Regions from separate parts of the Corallincola luteus genome, predicted to be linked through region 2. Evidence: predicted binding sites of a transcription regulator. Region 2 holds the regulator's gene; each other region holds the start of a gene.
The links. The regulator MetJ, encoded in region 2, represses methionine synthesis genes. The targets are predictions, from matches to a motif close to TAGACGTCTAGACGTCTA.
Positions count from the first base shown of each region.

Region 1: the regulator MetJ is predicted to act here: its motif matches at 2,137-2,154, upstream of metA (homoserine O-acetyltransferase MetA).
Region 3: the regulator MetJ is predicted to act here: its motif matches at 1,919-1,936, upstream of metK (methionine adenosyltransferase).

Region 1 covers NZ_SJXE01000001.1:1,459,198-1,463,486, reverse strand. The annotation lists gene EZV61_RS06525 (hypothetical protein) at 1-520, shown strand, start outside; gene EZV61_RS06520 (NAD(P)H nitroreductase) at 617-1,165, opposite strand; gene EZV61_RS06515 (HvfX family Cu-binding RiPP maturation protein) at 1,432-2,040, opposite strand; gene metA (homoserine O-acetyltransferase MetA) at 2,244-3,203, shown strand; gene metH (methionine synthase) at 3,215-4,289, shown strand, end outside.
Region 2 covers NZ_SJXE01000001.1:126,196-130,484, reverse strand. The annotation lists gene EZV61_RS00535 (hypothetical protein) at 1-867, shown strand, start outside; gene metF (methylenetetrahydrofolate reductase) at 954-1,844, opposite strand; gene metJ (met regulon transcriptional regulator MetJ) at 2,080-2,403, opposite strand; gene metB (cystathionine gamma-synthase) at 2,620-3,771, shown strand; gene metL (bifunctional aspartate kinase/homoserine dehydrogenase II) at 3,815-4,289, shown strand, end outside.
Region 3 covers NZ_SJXE01000008.1:140,783-145,071, forward strand. The annotation lists gene tkt (transketolase) at 1-1,724, opposite strand, end outside; gene metK (methionine adenosyltransferase) at 1,971-3,122, shown strand; gene rsmE (16S rRNA (uracil(1498)-N(3))-methyltransferase) at 3,332-4,063, shown strand; gene gshB (glutathione synthase) at 4,068-4,289, shown strand, end outside.

The sequences.
Region 1 (4,289 bases), 1.3 Mb from region 2:
CGCACAAACCGACCCTCAGGCGGAACAGCTTTTGGCAACCATGGCCCATTGGCGCGCCTTTGCCAAATTCCAAACAATGATGGAGCAAGTGGGTGATAGTCAGGATCCAGCGATCCGCGAACAGTTAATGAGCACGTATAAATCGGCGTTAAACTCCCCTGAAGAGCAAAGAGCGCTGCAAGATTTTCAAAATGGCTGCGACATTGATAATTACCTACCAGCTTGCCTGTCCTATTTGGCCAGTCTGAACGAGCAAACCATGTTGTGCATCATGGATACAGCAGGATGCAGTATTATCATGCAACAGTTAGCGCACACCGAACAGCAACTGATTAAAGTGGCCAGCACAGATTATGAAAGTGCCAATGTAGCGACCACGCTAAAACCAGAGTTAGCTGCGATTATCGCTATGGTTTACCGCGGTGACTTGCTACCTATTCCGCCACAGGCCATTAGCGAATTTGACTTCCCAAGGGATGAACAACAAGCGCAAGCTTGGCAGGCAAAAGCGGAGCAATAAGCGCTGTTCAGCAGATAAAGCAAAATAAAAAGGCAGCCCAATGGCTGCCTTTTTATGTCACGCTTTGCTACAAAAGAAGCTAAGCAGCGAACACTATCAGTAATAGGTGAAGAAATCGTCGCTATGCAATAAAGGCGCAGCCGGAGCCTCTTGCGCTACCGTGCCTAAGTAAAGGAAACCAACAATCTCTTCATCGGTGTCCAAAGAAAATGCCTTTGCCACATCAGGGTGATGAGAGAGTTCACCGGAGCGCCACATGGCGCCAAAGTCTTGCGCAAACGCCGCTTGTTGCATCGCCATCATTGCACAACCGGCAGACAAGACTTGCTCTGAACGGGGCACATTGGCATGGGGTGTTGGTGACGCAATACCGACAATAATCATCGGCGCACGCAGAGGCATCTGTTTCGCGCGTGCGATTTTGTCTTCGGGCGCGCCGGCTGCAGTAGCAATATCAGCAAATAACTGGCCTAAGCGCGCTAAACCATCACCCTCTACGATAACGAAGCGCCACGGCTTTAAGCGACCATGATCAGGAACGCGCAATGCCGCCTGAAAAATGTTCTCTAAAGTCTGCCCTGTGGGTGCAGGTGCTTTAAGTTTCGGATGAGAACAGCGGTTAAGAAGAAGATTAATTACATCCATGGCAATTCACCAATCATTAAACTAGGGGGTCAAGGTACCAGATCGCTTTCAACGAGACTAGAGAGAGCAATAGGGTTTTCAACGTGTTGAGCTGATTAATACGAGATACCCCACACTTCGCTGCAAATACTTACATAATGTTAACAAATCTGTGCATTTTCCATGACAAACAACAGGCAAACATTAGCCATTACTAACGATGAAGACCTCTATTCAAACAGCGAGCAACCCGACGGTTACCCGCTGTCGCCTGTCTATGCGAATCATTAGTTCTGCGATTTCATCACCGAACGATGTACCCAATAATCGACACTGGTATAGCGACCGCCGCCGGTAAAGAACAAAGACAGCAACATCACAAAATAGGTAATGGCAAACTCGATACCGTTGTTAAGCACAACAAAGCTGCCACTCGAACTTAACCACTCGTAATTGCCATGTTCCTGCAGAATCTCTTTCGCGATGGCCAATTTCTGCGCGGATTCCGCCACCTGTTCACTTGCCAACCAACTGTTGGGATCAGCGATCGCCAGCCAACCATTAGGCCAATGTACGCTAAACGCCGCCACTAGCATGGTCACCATCAGAGGGATAGACACCCAGCGCACCAAAATGCCGGGGATCAGCAAAATGCCACCTATAAACTCTGCAGCGATAGCCAGACTGGCCAGCAATAAAGGAAACGGCAAACCCAAGCCCCATTCGCTGTTCCCAAACCATTCAACAACGCCGTCAAAGCCCTGTATTTTATTCCACCCTGCTTGGATCATCACGGGCGCGAGATAGAGACGGAGTAACAGGGGCGCAAGGCCATCAATTTGTGAAATCCCCTTCCAGACATTATCTACTGGTGTATAAAGCTGCTTGACGCCCATGGCTCGGTTTCCTCAACTATTTGAATTTGCTATCTACTAAGGATAGACAGGCAAACCCAAGATAATATTTCAACAATTTGTAGCAGCATGGATGGTAAGACTTCTAGACGTCTAAAACCGATTCAGTTAGACTCGTTCTAATTTAGGGCGGTTTACGCCCTTTTTAGTCACTGAACAGTTGCTAGACGTACAGGTTAAAGCTCATGCCGATCCGAATTCCAGACGAGCTCCCCGCAGCCAATATTCTCAAACAGGAGAATATTTTCATCATGCCCGCCTCTCGTGCGGAGCATCAGGACATTCGTCCACTGCGTGTGTTGATCCTTAATCTCATGCCGAAGAAGATCGAAACCGAAACTCAGCTGCTACGTTTACTTTCAAACAGCGCGCTGCAGATAGATGTCGAACTATTGCGCATCGATGATCGCCCGTCGAAGAACACGCCAAAAGAGCACTTGGATGCCTTCTACCGCAGCTTTGAAGAGATTAAAGATAACTGCTACGACGGCTTTATTATTACTGGCGCACCGTTAGGTCAGATAGCGTTTGAAGAGGTGCATTATTGGGAACGGATGCAAACCATCATGGATTGGTCAAAAAGCCATGTTGTCAGCACCATTTTCCTCTGCTGGGCAGCCCACGCAGCACTAAGCCACTTCTATGGTTTACAACGCCATCTGCGCGAGGAGAAATTATCTGGTGTTTATGAACATCAGGTGCGTGAAGCGGCTAAAGACCACCCGTTGTTACGTGGCTTTGATGGATTTTTCTATGCGCCCCACAGCCGCTACGCCGAAGTCAGAGTAAAAGCGATTGATGAGCATCCTGAGCTGGAGGTGTTGGTTGACTCCGAAAAAGCCGGTTTATACCTGCTAGGTTCGAAAGATGGCCGACAGTTTTTTGTTACTGGCCATCCAGAATATGATGCCAATACCATTGATGATGAATACCGCCGCGATCTTGATGCAGGGATAGACCCGCAGGTCCCGGAAAACTATTACGCTGATAACGATCCAAACCAGCCATACAAGGTGCGCTGGCGCAGCCATGGTAATCTGCTATTTACCAACTGGCTCAACTACCATGTTTATCAGCTCACCCCGTTTAATCTAAACGAAGCGTCTTTGGTTGCATTAAGCCAAGCCCACGCCGAATCGTTATAGGAAGCAGAAGTTTGAACAGAATAGAACGTATTCAGGCACTGGAAACCACACTCAAGCAACGTATTGCCGTTATTGACGGCGGTATGGGCACCATGATCCAGAATCAAAAGCTGGAAGAAGCTGACTATCGTGGTACACGTTTCGCTGACTGGCCATCGGATGTCAAAGGCAATAACGATCTGCTGGTACTGACCCAGCCCGAGCTCATCTACAACATCCATCGGCAATACCTAGAAGCCGGTGCCGATATCCTCGAAACCAACAGTTTTAATGCTACCAGTATCGCCATGGCCGACTACGACATGGAATCTCTGGTGGTGGAGATCAATCGCGAGAGCGCCCGCTTGGCACGCCAAGCGGCAGACGATGTCGCCGCGGAAACAGGTATTCCTCGCTATGTTGCTGGTGTTTTAGGCCCAACTAACCGTACCGCGTCTATCTCACCGGATGTGAATGACCCCGGTTTCCGCAATACCAGCTTTGATGAGCTTGTTGAGGCTTATATTGAAGCGACAAACGCTTTGATTGATGGTGGTTCGGACCTGATCTTAATCGAAACGGTTTTCGATACATTAAACGCCAAAGCCGCGATTTTTGCCGTACAAACGGTGTTTGAGCAGATCGGTTACGAATTGCCGATCATGATCTCCGGCACCATCACCGATGCCTCTGGCCGTACTTTGTCAGGCCAAACCACTGAAGCCTTTTATCATTCTCTGCGCCACGCTAAGCCGATCTCATTTGGCTTGAACTGCGCCTTAGGCCCCAAAGAGCTGCGCCAATACGTGCGTGATCTGTCGCAGATCTCCGAGACCTTTGTCTCTGTGCACCCCAACGCTGGTTTGCCAAATGCCTTCGGTGAGTATGATCTTGACCCGGCAGAGATGGCCGAACATATCAAAGAGTGGGCAGAATCTGGCTTAGTGAACCTGGTCGGTGGCTGCTGTGGTACCACGCCAGAACATATCCGAGCCATGGCAGACGCCGTTGCTGGCGTCGAGCCTCGTCCACTGCCCGAACTGGACATCGCCTGCCGGCTGTCCGGTCTAGAACCGCTGGTAATAGATAAAGACACGCTGTTTGTAA
Region 2 (4,289 bases):
AAACTCGGCCCATTTGTATTAAAGATTTCCCATCACTTCAGCGACGGCTCGGTTTACCACTGGACATCTAGGGCTCACCGTAAAGGTAGTGGCCATGGTGCAATCAACCAAACAAGTCCCACTCTTAGTCAGCAGCTATTGGTTTTTCGGCCGACATTTTTAAGCTGGTGTATGGCGATGCTATTCATGATCGGTGCCGCTTGTTTTGCCGCCCCCTGTATCAACGAGGTCTGGCCTGGGCTAATCAGTCACTGGTTAGAAGATGTCGACACCATCAATATAGTGTTTTTTGTTGGCTCTATCTTCTTCACCAGTGCCGCTTACCTACAGCTTCTCGAGGTGGTCAATGCTGATCGACGGGCAGAATTAGAAGCGGGTGTTACGCCCACTAACCCCTTCACGTGGTTTAGCTGGCAACCTAATCAGATTGGCTGGTTAAGTGCATTTATCCAGCTTGTCGGCACCTTGTTCTTCAATCTAAATACCTTTGATGTGATGTTAAGTGACCTGAACTGGTTGCAACAAGATTTACTGATCTGGACTCCCGACATCATCGGTTGCGTCTGTTTCCTGGTGGCCAGCGGTCTTGCGGTAATTGAAGAGTGCCACAGCTTTTGGGCATGGAAGCCACGATCTATTTCATGGTGGGTCGTCATGGTTAACATGCTCGGCTCTATCGCCTTTATGGTCGCAGGCGTATTCACGCTGGTCTTACCCAGTAGCCAGGAGGTTCTCGACTTATATCAAATCAACCTTTGGACCTTAGTCGGCGCAGCCTGCTTTTTTGTTGGCGCTTATCTGACCCTACCAGAAATGACGCAGTGGAAACGTCCAGCCATGTTAGTTCGGCAACAGGCTCATAACTGACTCTAGATAGTTGGAACAAGCCTAACGTGAGATAAAAAAAGAGCCGGCCTATGGCCAGCTCTTTTTTGCTTAAATTATCTGTTGAATTAGTTACTCGGACGTACGCCCAATGAATGGCAGATGGCGTAACTCAGATCAGCACGATTCAGGGTATAGAAGTGAAAGTCTTTCACGCCCTCTTTCGCCAGCACCTTGACCATATCCATAGCGATCGATGCGCCGAGCAGGTTACGCGTCATGGCGTCATCATCAAGGCCGTCATACATTTTATGCAGCCACTGCGGTAGATGAACGCTGGTCATGCCTGCGAAGCGTTTAAGTTGGTTAAAGTTTGATACCGGCAATATACCTGGCACGATCTCAACATCGATACCCGCGGTGACACACCGGTCACGAAAACGCAGATAGCTTTCCACATCAAAGAAAAACTGGGTGATGGCACGGTTGGCACCGGCATCCACTTTGCGTTTTAGGTTAATCAGATCCGCTTGCGCACTTTTCGCTTCTGGGTGCACTTCTGGGTAGGCCGCTACCGAAATATCAAAGTCCGCTTCCGATTTCAGCAAAGCCACTAGATCTGCCGCATACATATCTGGGCGCTCATTACTGCCTTCCGGCAAATCACCACGTAGTGCGACAATCTCCCGAATACCATTTTGCCAGTAATCACGGGCGATCTGGCGTAACTCATCTCGGCTGGCATCAATACAAGTTAAGTGAGGGGCAGCGGTCAAGCCGGTATCTTTCTTAATCCGCTTAACGATGTCGTGGGTACGATCCCGTTCACCGCTGCAGGCACCATAAGTCACTGAGACAAATTTAGGCTTTAGAGGGGCTAAACGCTCAATCGAGTTCCACAGCGTCTGCTCCATCTTTTCATTACTTGGCGGGAAGAACTCAAAAGAAACATTGATCTTGCCAAGCTCCGACAAGCTTTGGTTCAACAGACCTATCTGCTGTGCGTGACTTAATGCCATTTCACTTAACTCCCTGGCCTTGCCAGTGCTGAATGCAATGTGACTCACAGGGTCACATTTAGATGTTTAGACGTCTATACGGCCTAAATTTGAGGTGATCGGCATTTAATGTCAAGTCATTTTTGTGCCAAAACACCGAGCGCAACAGCACTCAGCTTGCCCGTTAGGTAACCAAAAGGCGATAAAAAAGGAGGCAACGGCCTCCTTATTACGCAATCCAAATGACGGTGAGCGACTAATCTTCGGTGTGCAGATCCGGGATCGGTAAGCCTAACTCTTCCATCTGCTTGCGTACCTCTTCAGGCAAGTCATCTGGACTGTCTTTTCGTAGGTCGTCATCAGCGGGCAGCGGTTGCCCTGTGTAGGCATGCAGAAACGCTTCACAAAGCAGCTCACTATTAGTGGCATGGCGTAAATTATTAACCTGACGACGCGTACGTTCGTCGGTCAGGATCTTAAGCACCTTAAGCGGAATAGAAACAGTGATTTTTTTAACCTGCTCATTCTTCTTACCATGCTCTGCATAAGGGCTGATATATTCGCCGTTCCACTCTGCCATGTCAGCGCTGCCTACCTTCGTTTGCTGCAAATAACCCTGCTGATTGTACCGAGTCAGACGAGTCAGTCAAATATAGCAATCCAAATGGCGGGATGTTTAGACGTCCAGATATCTTGACGTCTGAAAGTTCATCCCTTATCGTTGCCTCATGCCCGCCTCTGCCTGCATATTTTGATGTCCAGCAGATGGCCCCTTAGCCAAAGTGAGAGCAACCAGATGAGCAAACGTAACATTGCCACCGTATCGGTGCGTGCCGGTATCGATACTGACCATCAGCACGGTGCTGTGGTACCGCCAATCTATCTGTCCAGCAACTATACGTTTGCGGACTTCGATCAGCCGCGACAATATGATTACACACGTTCAGGCAACCCTACCCGTGATGCACTAGCCGAAGCGTTAGCTGAACTCGAGCAAGGCGCGAAAGGCGTAATCACCAGCACGGGTATGGCGGCTGTGCATTTAGCTACCATGTTATTAGAAGCCGATGATCTGCTGGTTGTTCCTCACGACTGTTATGGCGGTAGCTATCGCCTGTTCACCAATTTAGAAAAGAAAGGCCATTTCAAATTGTTGGTGGTTGATCAGAATGATCCCACCGCGTTCGCTGCGGCGTTGGCACAAAAGCCAAAAATGGTTTGGGTAGAAACACCAAGTAACCCACTGCTACGTGTGGTTGACGTGGCAGCTATCTGCGAGCAAGCCCACGCTCAAGGTGCCTTAGTCACGGTTGATAACACTTTCCTGTCACCGGTATTGCAACAGCCGTTAACTCTGGGTGCAGATATCGTCGTCCACTCTACAACCAAATACATTAACGGCCATTCCGACGTTGTTGGCGGTGCCGTTGTCGCCAAAGAGCAGGCAATGGGTGATGATTTAGCTTGGTGGGCAAACTGTATCGGGATCACAGGTTCTCCGTTTGACAGCTTCCTGACCATGCGGGGTTTGCGCACGCTCAAGCCACGAGTGAAACAACACCAGGATAATGCGGCGGAGATCATCAAATTCTTACAGCAACAAACCAAAGTTGCGGCGATTTATCACCCGAGCCTGCCGGATCATCCAGGCCACGAGATCGCCAAGCGTCAGCAGCATGGTTTTGGTGCCATGTTGAGCTTTGAGCTGAAAGGCGGCGTCGATGAGGTAAAAGCATTTCTCAGTGGTCTGAGTTTGTTCTCATTGGCAGAATCTCTTGGCGGTGTAGAAAGCTTAGTTGCCCACCCGGCAACCATGACCCACGCAGCCATGGATGAAGCAGCGCGCATTGAAGCGGGCATTGGCAACAACCTGCTTCGTTTATCTGTCGGCATCGAAGATGTGGCAGATCTAATTGCAGATCTGCAAGCGGGCTTTGATGCGGTTTAAGTTATAATTGGCCGACTGGCATAACCTAAGGTAATCAGCCGATATGTGGCAGCACGCACAGCGCAGTGAATCCGTGTCATCACGGAGCAGAGTTCATAAGTTTGGTGGCAGTAGTTTGGCCGATGCAGATTGCTATCTGCGGGTCGTAGAGCTGCTAAAAGAGCACACCTCCGCAGGGGATCTTGTGGTGGTCTCAGCGGCGGGTAAAACCACCAACGCGCTGGTGTTGTGCAGCAAAAGTGCGGGCAGCAATGACGAGCTGGTAAAACAAACCTTAACTGATCTGGAGCGCTTTCAAGGCAGTCTGATTACCCAGCTGTTAGACGGTGCCGCGGCAAAACAAGCCCTGCAATCGTTAAGCGATGATCTCAACCAGATCCAGACTCTGCTGCAAGCTGGCGATGAGTCGGCGCGCTATAACGAAACTGTCGGATTTGGCGAGCTATGGTCAGCTCGGCTACTGGCGGCATTGCTCAATCAGTCGACAGTGCCCGCAGGCTGGTTGGATGCACGCGAGA
Region 3 (4,289 bases), on a different contig from region 2:
TCCGCAGTCAACGTGGCATAGGCTTCAACTGCGAGTTGAACCTCAGATCCGGTAGCAATCAGGATAAGCTCAGGCTGACCTTCACAATCCTTCAACACATAACCACCGCGGGCGATATCAGCAACCTGCTGTGGGGTACGATCCTGATGAGCCAAGTTCTGGCGAGTAAAGATAAGGCTAGTAGGCCCCTCTTTACGCTCAATCGCCGCTTTCCAAGACACTGCTGATTCAACCGTGTCACATGGACGCCAGTTTTCCAGATTAGGTGTCATACGCAAGCTGGAGATCTGCTCTACTGGCTGGTGCGTCGGACCATCTTCACCCAAACCGATAGAATCGTGGGTATAAACAAAGATGCTACGCTGCTTCATCAACGCGGCCATACGTACCGCATTACGAGCGTATTCAACGAACATTAAGAAAGTAGCACCGTAAGGTACGAAACCTTTGTGCAGAGCAAGACCATTCATGATGGCTGACATGCCAAATTCACGCACGCCGTAAAAGATATAGTTGCCGTCAGCATCATCAGCAGTGAGGCCTTTCGCCCCACTCCACAATGTCAGGTTAGAACCCGCGAGATCGGCTGAGCCGCCCATGAATTCAGGTAACAATGGGCCATAAGCATTCAGGCAGTTCTGACTTGCTTTACGAGTCGCAATGACTTCGCCTTTGGCTTGCAGGTCAGCAATGTACTGATCTGCTTGCGCTGAGAACTCAGCAGGCAGGTCACCCTTCATGCGGCGCTCATACTCAGCGGCTAACTCAGGGTGTTCGCCACGATAAGCAGCAAATTTGTCATGCCAAGCGGCTTCTTCGGCCTGACCCGCATCTTTCGCACTCCACTGCTCGTAGTGATCAGCAGGGATCTCAAATGCACCATGCTTCCAACCAAGGAATTCACGTGATGCAGCGATCTCTTCATCGCCTAATGGCGCACCGTGACAGTCGTGGCTACCAGCTTTATTCGGCGAGCCGTAACCAATCACGGTCTTACAACAGATAAGGGTTGGCTTGCCAGTTTCTGCACGCGCCGCATCGACTGCTGCTGCAATCGCTGCTGCATCATGGCCATCAACCGCTGGAATAACGTGCCAGCCGTATGATTCGAAACGCTTGGCCGTGTCATCGGTAAACCAGCCTTCAACTTCACCGTCAATTGAGATGCCGTTGTCATCCCAAAATGCAATCAACTTACCTAGACCCAAGGTGCCAGCCAATGAACAGGCTTCATGGGAGATACCTTCCATCAAGCAACCGTCACCGAGGAAACAATAGGTGTAGTGGTCAACCACATTATGAACACCACGGTTAAACTGCGCGGCCAATGATTTTTCTGCGATCGCAAAACCAACCGCATTGGTGATGCCCTGACCCAGTGGCCCGGTGGTAGTTTCTACACCCGGCGCATAACCATATTCAGGATGACCAGGGGTTTTAGAATGCAATTGACGGAAGTTTTTCAAATCATCAATTGAGAGGTCGTAGCCTGTGAGGTGTAACAGGGAATACAACAACATAGAACCGTGGCCGTTGGATAATACGAAACGATCGCGGTCAACCCATTCAGGATTAGTTGGGTTGTGCTTCATATAATCGCGCCAGAGAACCTCCGCGATATCAGCCATACCCATAGGTGCGCCGGGGTGACCCGACTTAGCTTTTTGTACACCATCCATGCTCAGTGCACGGATTGCGTTGGCAAGATCACGACGAGAAGGCATCGAATACTCCCAGCTCTATAATTTGAAGTGTCTGAAAAAATGGACGCATATTGTCAATGTTTCTGTGTACATTAGCAACGAAATTCTACGCCTCTATATATGTAATCTATTATTTACGTTTACACGTACAACAAAGCGGTTATGCGCTTTTTTTACGATCGGGGCTAGCACATTTGCAGCTCTCTTGGTTAGAATAGACGTCTAGACGTTCATACATATATAAGTCTATCTATCTGGATGACACCCATGGCACAACATTTATTTACCTCCGAATCCGTTTCTGAGGGGCACCCCGACAAAATCGCAGATCAGATCTCTGATGCTGTTCTCGATGCAATTCTCGAACAGGACTCTATGGCACGCGTAGCCTGTGAGACCCTGGTTAAAACCGGCATGGTGCTAGTGGCAGGCGAAGTCACTACAGAAGCATGGGTAGATATCGAACAACTGGTACGTGATACCGTTCGAGATATTGGCTATGTGCACTCGGATATGGGCTTTGACGCTGACTCCTGTGCTGTCGTTAACGCTATCGGTAAACAATCGCCTGATATCGCTCAAGGTGTTGACCGCGGTGATCCTCGCGAGCAGGGGGCTGGTGACCAAGGCTTGATGTTCGGTTACGCCAGCAACGAGACTGATGTCCTGATGCCTGCGCCAATTACTTATGCCCACCGCCTCGTAAAGCGTCAGGCTGAAGTACGTAAGAACGGCACACTTCCTTGGTTACGCCCAGACGCTAAAAGCCAGGTAAGTTTTGTTTATGAAAACGGCAAGCCTGTTGGCATTGATGCTGTGGTGTTATCGACACAGCACTGTGACAGCGTCAGCCAAAGTGACCTGGTAGAAGCGGTTCGCGAAGTCATTATCGATCCGGTACTACCCCGCGAATGGCTAAACGACAAGACCAAGTACTTCATCAACCCCACCGGTCGCTTTGTTATCGGTGGCCCGATGGGTGACTGCGGCTTAACTGGCCGGAAGATCATCGTTGATACCTACGGTGGTATGGCTCGCCACGGTGGCGGTGCGTTCTCCGGTAAAGATCCGTCAAAAGTTGACCGTAGCGCCGCTTACGCTGGCCGTTACGTGGCAAAAAACATTGTTGCTGCTGGGTTAGCTGAACGCTGTGAGATCCAGGTAAGTTATGCCATTGGCGTAGCCGAACCGACCTCTATCAGCGTCGAAACCTTTGGTACAGGTAAAGTGGCTGACGAGCTGTTAGTTAAACTGGTTAGAGAACACTTTGACCTGCGTCCATATGGTCTCACTGAAATGTTAGATTTAGTGCAGCCTATCTACAAAGAAACCGCCGCTTATGGTCACTTTGGCCGTGAGCAGTTCCCTTGGGAGCAGGTTGATAAAATAGACGCTCTTCGCGCCTCTGCAGGCTTATAATTGACTGACTAAATTTGCCGCCCCCGTGCATTAGCACACCCCACAAAGTGCTGTGGGTGCCATACACCTGCGGCATTTTTTCATCCCAAAGATAAAGGTAAGCGAAAGCTTGCCTTTTTTGTTTATACTGCGTTGATTGATCACGAAAACAGGCTTCGCTTTCTACGCACTGCTTTTCAATATCGTTTGGTCAGGATAAGAGTTACATCATGCGCAACATTCGACTATTTCACCCAGAACCGCTGACCTCTCCGTCAACGGTCGAGCTAAGTAGTGATGCCGCGGGTCACGTGGCGCGCGTACTCCGAATGCGCCTCGGCGATCCGGTGACGCTTTTTAATGGCGACGGTCATGAGTATCTTGGAACACTCAGTGTTGTCGACAAGCGCAATGTGTCAGTGCAGATACAGCAAGCTCACCCCGCAGATCGGGAAAGCCCACTTGCGATCCACTTAGGCCAAGGAATAAGCCGTGGTGAAAAGATGGATATCACAATACAGAAGTCAGTCGAGTTGGGCGTACAAGAGATCACACCACTGATTACTGAACGTTGCGGCGTCAAACTCAACAATGAACGCTGGGAGAAGAAAGTCGCACATTGGCAGAAAGTGGCTATCAGTGCCTGCGAACAGTGTGGCCGCAACAGAGTGCCGCGTATCAATTCGCCCCAGCCGCTATCGGAATGGTTGGCCAGAACAACTGACGCCACTCGTCTCACTTTGCATCCTCATACCGATACCAGCTTTAGCAACATGGCGGCGCCTGGGGATCAGGTAGAGATACTTATCGGCCCCGAGGGCGGACTCTCCGAACAAGAGATTACCGTCGCTGAGCAAGCGCAATTCTTTACCGTCAAACTCGGTCCTCGCATATTACGAACAGAAACCGCAGCGTTGGTTGCTATCAGCGCTTTGCAACTCAGATTTGGTGACTTGGGATAACAGAATGACTATTACCGTCGGTATCGTGATGGACCCCATCACAGATATAAATATCAAGAAAGACAGCAGCTTTGCCATGCTAGTGGCGGCACAGGCTCGGGGTTGGCAACTGCGCTATATGGAGATGGCCGATCTTTACCTCGACCAAGGCAAAGCCTACGGCCGAATGGCACCACTACAAGTACAGCAAGATGCAGAAAACTGGTTCACTTTAGGCGCGGCCGAA